Regions from separate parts of the uncultured Aquincola sp. genome, predicted to be linked through region 2. Evidence: predicted binding sites of a transcription regulator. Region 2 holds the regulator's gene; each other region holds the start of a gene.
The links. Region 2 encodes sigma-54, which starts transcription at its own class of promoters, with help from an activator protein. Its sites were predicted from a motif close to TGGCANGNAANCTGCTTT; they were not measured.

Region 1 (3,620 bases), on a different contig from region 2:
ACACCGTCTTGGGCCCCCACGAGCTGGAGACGTACAGCGTGTCGCCCACCACGATGGGCGTGGACTCGTTGGAGCGCAGCGCGCCCAGCTGCAGCGTGTAGGCCAGCTTCAGGTTCTTCACGTTGCCCGTGGCGATCTGCTTGAGCGGGCTGTAGTGGGTGTTGGCGTAGTCGCGGCCATACATCGGCCACTGGCCTTCTTGTGTTGTCAACTTGGCCAGGTCGTCGTTGGCCAGGGCACTGCCCATGGGCAGGCCGAAGGTGGCGGTGAAAGCAGCGGCCAGCAGCGGGCCGCCCCAGCGCGTGGGGAAGGTGGTCACGGGTTTGTCTCCTCGGGAACTGGAAAAGGGGCCCGGTGGTCCGGGCCATGCGCGCCAGAAGGCCGCGTCAGAAGAAGCCGAGCGCCTGGTCGCTGTAGCTGACCAGCAGGTTCTTGGTCTGCTGGTAGTGGTCCAGCATCATCTTGTGGTTCTCGCGGCCGATGCCCGACTGCTTGTAGCCGCCGAAGGCGGCATGCGCCGGGTAGGCGTGGTAGCAGTTGGTCCACACGCGGCCGGCCTGGATGCCGCGGCCCACGCGGAAGGAGGTGTTCATGTCACGCGTCCACACGCCGGCGCCCAGGCCGTAGGCCGAGTCGTTGGCGATGGTCAGGGCTTCTTCTTCGTCCTTGAAGGTGGTGACCGACACCACCGGGCCGAAGATCTCTTCCTGGAAGATGCGCATCTTGTTGTGGCCCTTGAACACCGTGGGCTGCACGTAGTAGCCGCCCTTGAGGTCGCCTTCCAGCACGCTGCGGCCACCGCCGATCAGGCAGGCTGCGCCTTCCTGGCGGCCGATGTCCATGTAGCCCAGGATCTTTTGCAGCTGCTCGTCGGACGCCTGCGCGCCGATCATCGTGCTCATCTCCAGCGGGTTGCCCTGCTTGATGGCGCGCACGCGTTCCACCGCGCGTTCGATGAAGGCTTCGTAGATCGATTCCTGGATCAGCACGCGCGAAGGGCAGGTGCACACCTCGCCCTGGTTGAGCGCAAACAGCGCAAAGCCTTCCAGCGCCTTGTTGAAGAAGGCGTCGTCCTTGCCCATCACGTCGGCGAAGAAGATGTTGGGCGACTTGCCGCCCAGCTCCAGCGTCACCGGGATCAGGTTCTGGCTGGCGTACTGCATGATCAGCCGGCCGGTGGAGGTTTCGCCGGTGAAGGCGATCTTGGCGATGCGCTTGCTGCTGGCCAGCGGCTTGCCGCATTCCAGGCCGAAGCCGTTGACCACGTTGACCACGCCCGGCGGCAGCAGGTCGCCGATGGTCTCCATCAGCACGAGGATGGACACCGGCGTCTGCTCGGCCGGCTTGAGCACCACGCAGTTGCCGGCGGCCAGCGCGGGCGCCAGCTTCCACACCGCCATCAGCAGCGGGAAGTTCCACGGGATGATCTGGCCCACCACGCCCAGCGGTTCATGGAAGTGGTACGCATAGGTCTGCGGGTCGATCTCGCAGATGCTGCCTTCCTGCGACCTCACGCAACCTGCGAAGTAGCGGAAGTGGTCCACCGCCAGCGGCAGGTCGGCGAAGGTGGTTTCGCGGATGGGCTTGCCGTTGTCCCAGGTCTCGGCGGCGGCCAGCATCGGCAGGTGGGCTTCGATGCGGTCGGCGATCTTGTTGAGCACCACCGCACGCTCGGCCGGCGAGGTCTTGCCCCAGGCGGCCTTGGCCGCGTGGGCCGCGTCCAGCGCACGTTCCACGTCCTCTTCGGTGGAGCGCGGGATCTCGCAGAACACCTGGCCGGTGATGGGCGTGACGTTCTCGAAGTAGCGGCCCTGGGTGGGCTCGACCCACTGGCCGTTGATGTAGTTGCCGTAGCGCTTCTTGAAGGGAACGGGGGTGCCGAAGCGGCCGGGTTCGAGCATGTTCATGACGTGTCTCCAGAGGTGGCGGGTTGCGGACTTCGAGCGGCCTTGGCGTTGCGGCGCGCTGCACCCTCTTTCTGCAGAGCCTGTGCCACCTCACCCCGGGTTTTCACCGAAGTCCGCTGCGCTGCCGAGGGAAGCGATGGTGGGCATGCCGCTCCACAATCGCTGCAGCCGGCCGTGGTCTGGCCGGCTGCGACAGACGGCCCCGCCGCGTTGTCGCAAGCTGCGACAAGCCGCTGCGGCGGCAGGCGCAAAACGCGACCGGACGAGACGCGGAGACAGCGCATGCAACATTCCCCCGCCGAAGCAGCCCAGATGCAGGCCGCGCGGCGCCGGTTCATCGAAGAGGGCACCTGGCCCGTGGATGCCGCCAAGCCGCTGCCGCAGTGGATCGAACGGTCCTGGCAGCGCTGCCGTGGCCTGGTGCCGGGGCCTGAGCCGCTGGCGCGCTCGGTGTTCGCCGGCCGGCTGGAAGCCTCGCGCAAGCTCATCGACCATGCGCAACCCGAGCTGGAAGCGCTGGCCGAGCAGATGGCCCATACCCGCAGCGTGCTCATCCTCACCGATGCGCAGGGCCTGATCCTGGAAGAGGGCGGCAGCAGCGAGTTCCTGCGCCGCGCGCAGCGGGTGGCCTTGCAGCCAGGGGTCGATTGGTCCGAAGGCCAGTGCGGCACCAATGCCATCGGCACCGCGCTGGTGGAGCGGCAGGCGCTGGAAGTGCGCGGCGCCGAGCACTTCCTGGACGAACACCACATCCTGCATTGCGCGGCCGCGCCCATCCTCTCGCCGCGCGGCGAGGTGCTGGGCGTGCTGGACGTCTCGGGCAGTGCCTCGGAGATGCACCAGCATGCGCTGGCGCTGGTCAAGCTGGCCGGCGAGCAGATCGAGCACCGGCTGATCCATGCCGATGCGCAGGGCCGGCGGCTGCTGCGCTTTCATACCAAGGCCACGATGCTGGGCACCGCACGTGAAGCGGTGCTGCTGCTGGAAGACGACCGCATCGTCGGCGCCAACTCCATCGCGCTGCGGGCGCTGGGGCTGCGCTGGGGCGCGCTGCTCGACCGGCCGATGGACGAGTTGTTCGACCGCCAGTGGCGCCGGCTGGAAGGCAGTGCCGGCCTGCTCACCACCCAGGCGGGTGATGGCTTTGCCGCCGCCTGGCAAACCCCGGTGGTGGTGGCTGCCGCCGCCGCGCGGCCGGCCGTGGCGCCGTCGCTTCGCCCCGCACCGGGCTTCGTCACCGACGACACGCTGGAGCCTTTGCTGGCCCGCGCGGTGCGCGTGCTGGACGCCGGCAGCTCGGTGCTGCTGCAGGGCGAAACCGGCGCCGGCAAGGACGTGTTCGCCGGCCTGCTGCACCAGCGCAGCCAGCGTGCACGCGGGCCCTTCGTGGCGCTGAACTGCGCCGCGCTGCCCGAAACCCTGGTGGAGGCCGAGCTGTTCGGCTATGCCGAAGGCGCTTTCACCGGCGCGCAGCGCAAGGGCCAGATCGGCCGCGTGCGTGAGGCCGATGGTGGGGTGCTGTTTCTCGACGAGATCGGCGACATGCCGCTGCTGCTGCAGTCGCGCCTGCTGCGTGTGCTGCAGGAGCGCAGCGTGACGCCGCTGGGCGGTGGACGCAGCGTGCCGGTGGACTTTGCGCTGGTGTGCGCCACCCACCGCGACCTGGCCGCGATGGTGGAGGCCGGCCAGTTCCGCGCCGACCTGTACTACCGG
Region 2 (3,620 bases):
CGAACTTGCTCTGGCCCTGGTGCTCATGCCACAGCGCGTGGTAGCGGTACTGCTTGCGGCCCCGTGCGTCGCGCCCGGTGGCCTGCAGGTGGCCGTTGGGTTTGGGGCAGATCCACACGTCGGTGTAGGCCGGCGGAATGGCCAGCGAGCGGATGCGCTGCAGCTGCTGCTCGTCCTTGATGGGCTTGCCCTGGTCGTCGGTGTAGCCGAACGACTTGCCTCGGGCCACGCGGTGCCAGCCAGGACCGTCGTCACTCACGTAGACAAGCGCAGGGGGCAGTTCATCAGGATGGGCGATGGTCATGGCGGTGTGGCCGGTGTGGCATGGCCACCGCCCCTTCGCAGCCGGCGTGCCCGCCCCGGCGGCGCACGGGCGAACTGGCAGCCATCGCCACGCGCGCTGCGTTGCCACAGGCCAGCAGTTTTTGCGGCAACCGCATGTGTCCGCACGTGAGTGCCCGTGAGGCCACTGTCGGATCACACCTACATCAAGCGCCCGCATCGGCCTAGGCCTGGCGAAAGAGGCCACCGCGACACTGTTTCTAACGCCTACCGGCCCCAGGAGATTGCATGACCGCCGCACTGCACATGCGCATCGAGCGCCGCCAGACCCAGACCGTCACCCCCCGCCTTCAGCACGCAGTGCGCCTGCTTCAGCTGTCGTCGCTGGATTTCGCCCAGGAAGTGCAGCAAGCGGTCGATGGCAACCCGTTTCTTGAAGAAGAAGGCGAAGACCTGTCGGCCGCGCCTGCTGCCGAGGACGATCACGCCGACGTGTCGGCCGACCCTTGGGAAGCCCAGGCATGGACCATGTCCGCAGGCGGCGGCCATGGCCCGGCCTCCGATGGCGACATCTCCTTGATCGACTTGGTGCCGCAAAGCGTGTCGTTGCGCCAGCACCTGCACACCCAGCTCAACGTGATGCCCTTGAGCGAGCGCGACCGCGTGCTGGCCGCGATGCTGGTGGAATCACTGGACGACGACGGCTACCTGCGCCAGCCGCTGGAAGAGCTGCGCGACATGGCCGAGCTGGAGCCGGCGACCAGCCTGGATGAAATCCGCGTGGCCCTGGCCCGCGTGCAGGCGCTGGACCCGCTGGGCATCGGCGCCCGCGACCTGGCCGAATGCCTGCTGCTGCAAACCGTGCTGATCGAGGATGAAGCGCAGCGCGCGCTGGCGCGCAAGGTGTTGGCCCAGCCGCTGCAGCGCATGGCCATGCGGGAGTACCACAAGCTGGCCGCGCTGGTGGAGTCGACCCCCGGCGAGGTGGAAGCCGTGTGCGACCGCATCCGCCAGTTCGACCCGCGCCCGGGCTCACGCTTTGAGTCCACCCGCACGCCGTACGTGACGCCCGACGTCATCGTGCGCCGCGGCCGCGGCAACAACTGGATCACCACGCTGAACCCCGAGGTGGTGCCGCGTGTGCGCCTCAATCGCCTCTACGCCGACTTGTTCCAGCGCCACCGCGACACCGGCCAGACCGACCTGGCGGCCCACCTGCGTGAAGCGCGCTGGACGCTGCGCAACGTGGAGCAGCGCTTTGCCACCATCCTGGACGTGGCCAACGCCATCGTGCGCCACCAGCGCCACTTCTTCGAATACGGCCCGATGGCGATGAAGCCGCTGGCGCTGCGCGACATCGCGCAGGAGGTGGGCCTGCACGAGTCCACCGTCTGCCGGGTGACCAACAACAAGTACATGGCCACGCCGTCGGGCGTGTTCGAGCTGAAGTACTTCTTCTCGCGCTCGCTGCCCACGCACAGCGGCGGCCAGGCCTCGACCACGGCCATCCGCGGCGTCATCCGCGAGCTGATCGAGGAAGAAGCGCCGACCGAACCGCTGTCGGACGTGCAGCTGGCCGCGATGCTCAAGCGCCAGGGCTTCCATGTGGCGCGCCGCACCGTCACCAAGTACCGCCAGCAGCTCAAGCTGCCCGCGGTGGAAATGCGCCGCCAGCGGCCGACGCCTTCGGTGCCGGTGCCCGTGTCGGTCGCGCTCGAAGCGCGAGTGTGATGCTCAGAGGCGGCCCTCAGTCCCCTGGGGCGGCCCCGCGGGACTGAGGCGCTAGAACTCTTCGCGCCGGCGCGTGCCTTCGGGCGCCGCCGGCGTTTCCGTGTCCGGGTCCTGCGATTCGGCGGGCAGCCGGTAGCGGCCTTCGGCCCAGGCGCCCAGGTCGGCGGTGCGGCAACGCTCGCTGCAGAAGGGGCGCCACTTGTTCTCGGGCGCATACAGGCTGGGCCCGCCGCAGGCCGGGCACTTGACGGTGCGGGTCATGCGCAGAGCGTCAGCTCGAAGCTGCAGTCTTCGGTGGTGGGCCGCAGCCGGCCCTCTTCGTCGTGGCGCATCAGGCGCACCGACACCATCAGGCGGTGGCCGGTGATCTCGGGCACCAGCTCGGGGTCGGCGGGCAGCCGCACGCGCAGCAGGTGGTAGGCCTTGCCCTGCGGCAGGCTGCGCTGGAACTGGCCGCCGGTGGCCACCACCTTGTGTGGCACGCCGCTGTCGCGCAGCAGGCCCAGCAGCACGTGCAGCGCGTCGGCCAGCGGCCGCATGGTGTCGATCCAGCGCACCAGATCGGCCCGGCGTTGCGCCGGCTCATGCTGCTGCCAGGCGTGGTAGGCCGGCAGGTCGAACTCGCAGGTGCCGCCCGGAATGCCGATGCGGCTGCGGATGCTCATCAGCCACTCGTTGCCGTTGAGCTGGTGGCCGGCCTTGCCGTCCATGCCGTTCAGGCCGTTGAAGGCATGGTCCAGCCGCGCGGTGACGACGTCCAGCGCCGCTTCCGAGATGGCGGGGTTGCCACGGTAGCTTTCCAGCAGCGCGCGGTGGCGGTCCAGTTCCTTGAGCAGGTCTGACTTCAGGTCGGCGCGCGAGGCGACGTCCATGATCTCGAACAGGGTGGCCAGCGCGAAGTGGTGGTCCACCGTGGTGTCGCGCGACACCAGCTGACCGAGCCTGTTGAACAGGTGCTCCAGCCGCAGCATCGTGCGGATGCCTTCGTTGAACGGGTATTCGTAGAGAACCAAGATGCAGGCCGGTAAAGAGGGCTCTGCTTATTGTTTCACACGGTCCGCGCCCCAGGCCTGCCACAGGCGCTGTACCTGGGTATCGAGCTGTTCCAAGGTCAGCCCTTCATTGAAGATCACGGCATCGGCAATCGCCCGCCGCGCGGCCCGTGTGGCCTGCTGGGCCACCACGCGCTGCACCGTTTCTTCGGCCCAGCCCGAGCGGCGCATCACCCGCGCCACCTGCGTGGCTTCGCGGCAGTCGACCACCAGCACCTTGTGCACCCGCTCGCGCCAATGGGCCGATTCGGTGAGCAGGGGCACATCGAACACGATGGGCCGCTCGCCCGCGGCTTCGGCCTGCCGCAGCGTCTCGGCGCCGATCATCGGGTGCAGGATGGCTTCCAGCCGCTGACGCGCCGCCGGGTCGGCGAACACCTGCTGCCGCATGTGGTCGCGGTCCAGCGCGCCGTCGGCGCCGATGGCCTGCGGACCGAAGGCGGCCGCGATGGCCGGCAGCGCCGCACCGCCGACGGCGGTGAGGGCACGCGAGATGGCATCGGTGTCCACCAGCACCGCGCCACGCGCCACCAGCTGCGCGGCCACGGTGCTCTT
Region 3 (3,620 bases), on a different contig from region 2:
GGTCGAGATAGCGCTGATAGTTGCGTTCGTTGCCCTGCCGCTCGGGCTGGCCGTTGTTGAATTCCAGCTTCATCGCGGCCAGGCGCTCCTGTTCCTTGCGCAGCTCGGCTTCCAGGATGCGGCGCGCGTCGGCGTCGCGGGCGCGCTGATCGGCGGGGTCGACCCGGCCTTCACCGCTGCGCTGGGCCGAAGCACCCGGCGCGGCCCCGGCCGGCGCCGGCACCGGCCGCGGCTTGGTCTGCATCACCGTGACCGGTGCGCTTTCGATGGTGCGGCAGCCACGGTCCTGCGCCTCGCGCGGGCTCAGCTGGTCGGTGTAGAGCACCGGCGGGCCGGGGCAGCGGTAGACCGTGGTGGTCTGTGCCCAGGCGGGGGCCGTGCAGGCCAGCAGCACCGTCACCAGCCATCGACGAAACGTCATGCAGCGAATCTCCAAGGGTCGGGGCGTTGATTGTGCGGCAGTGGCACCACCCGCCCGCCGGGCCGCCCCAAGGGCGGGTGCGGCCCCCCTGGGGGGTAGCGAGCGCAGCGAGCTTGGGGGCTCCATGAACGAAAAGGGACGGCCGAGGCCGTCCCTTTGTAGCAAGCCCCGAAGGACTTACAGGCTGTAGTACATGTCGAACTCGACCGGGTGCGTGGTCATGCGGAAGCGCTGCACTTCCTGCATCTTCAGGTCGATGTACGCGTCGATGTACGAGTCGGTGAACACGCCGCCCTTGGTCAGGAATTCGCGGTCCTTGTCCAGGTACTCCAGCGCCTGGTCGAGGCTGTGGCACACGGTCGGGATCAGCTTGTCTTCTTCCGGCGGCAGGTGGTAGAGGTCCTTCGAGGCGGCTTCGCCCGGATGGATCTTGTTTTCCACGCCGTCCAGGCCGGCCATCAGCAGGGCCGAGAAGGCCAGGTACGGGTTGGCCATGGGGTCCGGGAAGCGCGCTTCGATGCGGCGGCCCTTCGGGTTGGCGACGAACGGGATGCGGATCGAGGCCGAGCGGTTCTTGGCCGAGTAGGCCAGCTTCACCGGGGCTTCGAAGCCCGGCACCAGACGCTTGTAGCTGTTGGTGGTCGGGTTGGTGATCGCGTTCAGCGCGCGGCCGTGCTTGATGATGCCGCCGATGTAGTACAGCGCGAATTCGCTCAGGCCGGCGTAGCCGTCACCGGCGAACAGGTTCTTGCCGTCCTTCCAGACCGACTGGTGCACGTGCATGCCCGAGCCGTTGTCGCCCACGATGGGCTTGGGCATGAAGGTCAGGGTCTTGCCGTAGCTGCGGGCCACGTTCTGCATCACGTACTTCTGCAGCTGGCACCAGTCGGCGCGTTGCAGCAGCGTGCTGAACTTGGTGCCCAGTTCCATCTGGCCGGCGTTGGCCACTTCGTGGTGGTGCACTTCGACCGGGATGCCCAGCGATTCGAGGATCAGGCTCATTTCCGAGCGCAGGTCCTGGCCCGAGTCGACCGGGGGAGTGGGGAAGTAGCCGCCCTTGACGGTGGGACGGTAGCCGGAGTTGCCGTGCTCGTAGTCCTTGCCGGTGCTCCAGGCGCCCTCTTCCGACTCGATCTTGACGAAGCAGCCGGACATGTCGACTTGCCAGCGCACGCTGTCGAAGACGAAGAATTCGGGCTCGGGGCCGAAGAAGGCGGTATCGCCCAGGCCGGACGACTTCAGGTAGGCCTCGGCGCGCTTGGCCAGCGAACGCGGGTCGCGCTCATAGGCCTTGCCGTCGGCGGGCTCCAGCACGTCGCAGGTCAGGATGACGGTGGGCTCTTCGAAGAACGGGTCGATGTTGGCCGTGTTCGGGTCCGGCATCAGCAGCATGTCGGACGCTTCGATGCCCTTCCAGCCGGCGATCGACGAACCGTCGAAGGCGTGGCCGGAGGTGAACTTGTCTTCGTCGAAGTGCGAGATGGGCACCGTGACGTGCTGTTCCTTGCCGCGGGTGTCGGTGAAGCGGAAGTCAACGAACTTGACTTCGTTTTCCTTCACCATGGTCATCACGTCGGCGACAGTCTTTGCCATCAGGAATCTCCTAGCGGGCGCTGGTCTGGGGTGGTTTTAAGGGAGCGAAACGGCAGATCGGGGAATTCAAAGGCAGCCCGGGTACGCCGGCTGCCAAGCCCCAAAAAGGCGCATGCAAAATTAGCAGAAAGTGTGCCCGCGGAATCTTACCGGTTCCGGGGCGGGGTAACGCCAACTTGGTGCACTGCAACGCACCAGGCCAGCGCATTCTGGGCGCGCGTCAGCGCACCATTTCCGGGCCGAGCGTCAGCGCCATGCCGCGCAGCGCCGACAGCAGCCGCTCATACGCCGCCGGCACCAGCGCCGCCGCGCCCTTGACGCCCAGCTCGATGTGGCGGCCGTACTGCGGATGGTCGACGCTGGGCAGGCTGAACACCTTGACGCCCGGGTGCTCCTGCTCCACCGCTTCCATCAGCGGCGTGAGCGTGGCTTCCATGCCGCCGAAGACGATGACCGACTGCTCCACCTGCCGGTGGCTGCCGTGCAGCGCGGCATAGCGGCCGTCCAGCAGGGCTTCGATCATCGGGTGCGCCATCACCGGGAAGCCGGGCACGAAGTGCACGTCGCCCACGCTGAAGCCCGGAATCTTGTTGTACGGGTTGGGAATGATCGCCGCGCCCTCGGGGAACACGCCCATGTTGAGGCGGTGCACGTTGTCGGGGCGGTCGGGCTCGTAAGGCGTGCCCTGCTCGGCCGCCACGTCGCGCATGCGCTCCTGGATCAGCGCCTTGGCTTCGGGGTGCAGCAGCAGCGGCACGCCCAGCGCGGCAGCGGCGGCCTGGCGGGTGTGGTCGTCGGGCGTGGCGCCGATGCCGCCGCAGCTGAACACCACGTCGCGGGTGGCGAAGGCTTCGCGCAGCGTGGCGGTCATGCGCTCGCGGTCGTCGCCCACGTAGCGGGCCCAGGCCAGCGACAGGCCGCGGGCGCCCAGCAGCTCGATGACCTTGGCCAGGTGCTTGTCCTGGCGCTTGCCCGAGAGGATCTCGTCGCCGACGATGATGAGGCCGAAGTTCATGACAAACGCTCCGGTGAAGATGAAGAAGGCGGCAGCGCCGGCGCGGCATCCACCACCACCACGGGCCCGGTGGCGGGGCCGGTGGTGCCCGCCATGCGCAGCCGCTGCAGCGCGGCCAGGCCATAGTGGGTGAACCACAGCGACGAAAAGGCGAACACCAGCGTGTACAGCCACACCGAGGCCACGATGAGGATGGGCGCCAGCACCAGCGTGACCGCGCTCACCGCCCACAACAGCGAAGGTGCGGCGCCCAGGTAGCCGCACACCACGCCGATGGTCAGCAGCGGCCAGCGGTGCTGGCGCAGGATCAGCCGGCGCTCTTCCGCGGTCGCATGGTCGGACAGCGCGTCGAAGGCCATCACGCGGTAGGTCAGCCAGCCCCAGATCAAGGGCGGTATCACCAGCACCAGCGGCGGAATGAGCCACAGCGGCACGCTGGCGGCCAGCAGCAAGAAGGCCAGCAGCGTATGGCCGAGCGAAAAAGCCACCGAGCTGGCCAGCCCGGCGCCATGCTTGCGCTCGAGCATCGGAAAGCGGCGGCGGGCCACCAGGCTCACCAGCGCCGGCGTCATCATCAAGGCCACCAGCACC
Region 4 (3,620 bases), on a different contig from region 2:
ACCTCGTTGAAGGCGATGTTCTGCGCCGACAGGTTGGGCGCGGTGGCCACGGCCACGCAGTGCCGCAGCCGCATGGGGTGGCGCAGCGACCAGCTCAGCGCCTGCATGCCGCCCAGGCTGCCGCCCAGCACCGCCGCCAGCTGGCTGATGCCCAGCTGGTCGAGCACGCGGGCCTGGGCGTCCACCCAGTCTTCCACCGTCATCACCGGGAAGTCGGCGCCGTAGGGCCGGCCGCCGGCGGCGGGGTCGGGGTTGGCATGCATGGGCCCGGTGGAGCCAAAGCACGAGCCCGGGTTGTTGATGCCGATGACGAAGAAGCGGTCGGTGTCCAGCGGTTTGCCGGGACCCACCAGGTTGTCCCACCAGCCTTCGCTGCGGTCCTGGCCTTCATAGGTGCCCGCCACGTGGTGCGAGGCATTGAGTGCATGGCACACCAGCACGGCATTGCTGCGGTCGGCGTTCAGCCTGCCGTAGGTCTCGTAGACCAGGGTGTAGTCGGCCAGCCGGGCGCCGCTTTTCAGCGGCAGCGGCTGGGCAAAGTGCATGCGCTGCGGTGTGACGTGTCCTAGGGATGCCATCAACAAGAAACCCGGTGCCGCCAAAGATGCGGACACCGGGCCGGGCATCCCTCTTTAGCAGTATTTGTTGAGCGCCCGCAATCTGAGAAGCAAATCGGCGCTGGGGTGGGGAGTGTACTTGCCCCCAAGCTCGCTTCGCTCGCGTCCCCCCAGGGGGGAGCGTTCAGCCTTGGGGCGGCCCGGCGGCTGAACATCTAGCGGCCGGCGCCGGGTGCGCCAGTCAGCCGTCCTGGCGGATGCGCTCGATCAGCTGGGCCAGCACCGCCTCTGCCTGATCGTTCTCCACCTGGCAGGTGCCGGCCGCGTGGTGGCCGCCGCCGCCGTATTCGAGCATCAGCGCGCCCACGTCGGTCTTGCTGCTGCGGTCGAGGATGCTCTTGCCGGTGGCAAACACCGTGTTGCGCTGCTGCACGCCCCACATCACGTGGATGGAGATGTTGGTCTGCGGGAACAGCGCGTAGATCATGAAGCGGTTGGCCGCGAAGATGGTCTCTTCGTGCCGCAGGTCCAGCACCACCAGGTTGCCGTGCACGGTGGCGCAGCGGGTGATCTGCTCCTTGGCGCGCTCGGCATGCTCGAAGTACAGGTCCACCCGTTCCTTCACGTCGGGCAGGCCCAGGATGTCCTGGATGCCATGGTCGCGGCAGTAGGCGATCAGGTCCATCATCAGCGCATAGTTGCTGATGCGGAAGTTGCGGAAGCGGCCCAGCCCGGTGCGCGCGTCCATCAGGTAGTTCAGCAGCACCCAGCCGCTGGGGTTCAGGATCTCGTCGCGGCTGAACTGCGCGGCGTCGGCCTTGTCCACCGCGGCCATCATGTCGGGCGCGATGGTCGGAAAGCGCGCCGCGCCGCCGAAGTGCTCATACACCACGCGCGCGGCCGAAGGCGCCTTGGCATCGATCACGTGGTTGGGCCGCTCGCCGGTGTTGCGCAGGGTTTCCGACGCATGATGGTCGAAGGCCATGTACACGCCGGGCACGTAGGGCAGGTTGGTGGTGATGTCCCGCGCCGTCACCTCCACCTTGCCGTCCTGCATGTCCTTGGGATGCACGAACTTGATCTCGTCGATCATCTTCAGTTCGTTCAGCAGCACGGCACACACCAGGCCGTCGAAGTCGCTGCGGGTGATGAGGCGGTAGGTCGGAGCGGTCATGGGCGGTCGTTCTCGCTTTGGCTTGAAGGGCGTGGCGGGATTTCGGCAGCGGGGGCGGGGACTAAAGTCCGGCGGCTGTCGAATTCCTTTACACGCGCCGCGGAGGCAGCGCCTGAAAATCGGCTAAGTGATTGATTTCATTGAGGCATATTGGGGTGGCACGGTGTCTGCTTTAAAGGCTCGCAACAGCATTCACCGACGGGAGTCACACATGTTCAAGACCAAGCTCATCGCTGGCGCCGTTCTCGCCGCCCTGCTGGGTACCGCCCACGCTGGCGCCACCTTCAAGGTGGAAGAAAGCGCGATCACCGGCACCCCGCAAAACGAAGTCGTCGCCGACAAGATCACGCTGCGCTACGAAGCGCAGATCAACCAGACGCAAGCCAACCCCGCTGCGCAAACTGTCTTCAACGAGTCCGGCTTCTTCAACGCCACCGGCTTCTCGCTGGGCAGCTCCTCGCAGTCGACCTTCCTGAACGGCCCGGGCACCTCCGGCTACCGCATCTACGGCCTGTTCACCGTGGCTGGCAGCATCTCGTTCGTGGGCACCACCGCCCTGGCCGACTTCCTGACCGGCAGCGTGCAGTTCTTCGCCGACGTGAACTCCAACACCGGCAAGACCCTGAACGGCAGCAACGGCCTGGGCGCCACCACGCTGACCAACAACGCCGACGACATCCTGCTGGGCAGCAGCAACGTCGTGCTGGCCGGCAGCCAAGCCAATGTGCCCCTGGTCGGCAACCAAGCCGCCAGCGGCGGTTCGTTCGTCATCAACTACGGCGCCCTGGACCTGACGGCCACCGGTTCCGCCTTCTTCTTCGACCCGCAGCCGTTCTACCTGCGCATCGAAGTGTCGGGCGAAAACGAGAGCTTCAACCCCGCCCTGACCCCGGGCAACTACAGCGGCGTGGCCGTGGGCGACGCTTCGGCCGAGTTCAACAACAACGTGCCGGAACCCGCCTCGCTGGCGCTGGTCGGCGCCGCGCTGCTGGGCCTGGGCCTGGCTCGCCGCCGCAGCAACAAGGCCTGAGTCGCCTGAAACGCAGCACGCCCCGGGCGGGGCGTGCTTCACACGGGGTCCATCCTTCGCGGGGTGGGCCCCATTGTCATTGGGGCTTCGATCGCCCCTCAGCGCATCAACCGCCCGCCACGCGCGGGCGGATGAAACGCAGCAGCAGCCGCTGCACGACGTTGGCGTTGCCACCCGGCCGCCAGGTGCGGCGCAGCTTCTGCTCGTACGCGTCGAACTGCAGCGCCCAGGGCGCAGGGCTCAGCTTGCCGCGCCCCAGCAGCACCTTCAGCACCGCCGTGCCCATCACGCCCGCGCACAGGTCGCAGGACATGGGCGTGCTCGGGCCGCGCCGCTCCTTGAAGTTCACCGCGTCCGGCGCCACCAGGTAGTGGCGGTTCATCGCCGAGGGCGACAGGCCGGCGATGAAGCGGGCGTACTGCTCTTCCACCGGCTGGCCTTCGACGCGGAAGTACTCCTCGAAGCTCATGCGCCCGGGCTGGAAGTACAGCAGCGACACGCCCATGCCCAGCGGCGCCGCCGTCAGCGCCGGAATGCCCTGCGCGTACGACTGCGCGAACAGCAGGCGCCGCGCCTCGATGGCGAAGAAGTCGATGCCGTCCACGTACACGTCGACGCCTTGCAGGAAGGCCCCGACATTCCCGGCCGTCACCCCGTCGCCGAACACCTCCACCTCCGCCTCGGGATTGATGTCGCGCACCATGCGCGCAATCACTTCGGCCTTCGGCTGGTCCAGCGTGCTCATGAAGGCGCCGGCCTGGCGGTTGAAGTTGTGCACCTCGAAGCGGTCGAAGTCGGCGATGTGAAAGCGGGTGACACCCAGGCGGGCCAGGGTGATCGCATGGGCGCCGCCCACGCC

Region 1: a site for sigma-54 is predicted at 1,978-1,995, ahead of adh (aldehyde dehydrogenase). Genes of this name have one in related genera too.
Region 3: a site for sigma-54 is predicted at 2,135-2,152, ahead of glnA (type I glutamate--ammonia ligase). Genes of this name have one in related genera too.
Region 4: a site for sigma-54 is predicted at 1,888-1,905, ahead of pepA (flocculation-associated PEP-CTERM protein PepA). Genes of this name have one in related genera too.

What each region holds. Positions count from the first base shown of each region.
Region 1 covers NZ_CAXFDV010000636.1:4,176-7,795, reverse strand. The annotation lists gene ABNT58_RS22235 (PQQ-dependent dehydrogenase, methanol/ethanol family) at 1-319, opposite strand, end outside; gene adh (aldehyde dehydrogenase) at 387-1,907, opposite strand; gene ABNT58_RS22225 (sigma-54-dependent Fis family transcriptional regulator) at 2,190-3,620, shown strand, end outside.
Region 2 covers NZ_CAXFDV010000284.1:2,720-6,339, forward strand. The annotation lists gene ABNT58_RS09905 (DNA topoisomerase IB) at 1-304, opposite strand, end outside; gene rpoN (RNA polymerase factor sigma-54) at 571-2,013, shown strand; gene ABNT58_RS09915 (DNA gyrase inhibitor YacG) at 2,065-2,274, opposite strand; gene zapD (cell division protein ZapD) at 2,271-3,026, opposite strand; partial or broken gene coaE (dephospho-CoA kinase) at 3,054-3,620, opposite strand, start outside.
Region 3 covers NZ_CAXFDV010000406.1:2,116-5,735, reverse strand. The annotation lists gene ABNT58_RS13885 (hypothetical protein) at 1-421, opposite strand, end outside; gene glnA (type I glutamate--ammonia ligase) at 599-2,014, opposite strand; gene ABNT58_RS13875 (molybdopterin-binding protein) at 2,235-3,029, opposite strand; gene ABNT58_RS13870 (EI24 domain-containing protein) at 3,026-3,620, opposite strand, start outside.
Region 4 covers NZ_CAXFDV010000036.1:9,879-13,498, reverse strand. The annotation lists partial or broken gene ABNT58_RS01395 (homoserine O-acetyltransferase) at 1-578, opposite strand, end outside; gene ABNT58_RS01390 (exopolyphosphatase) at 799-1,731, opposite strand; gene pepA (flocculation-associated PEP-CTERM protein PepA) at 1,943-2,761, shown strand; gene ABNT58_RS01380 (ThiF family adenylyltransferase) at 2,868-3,620, opposite strand, start outside.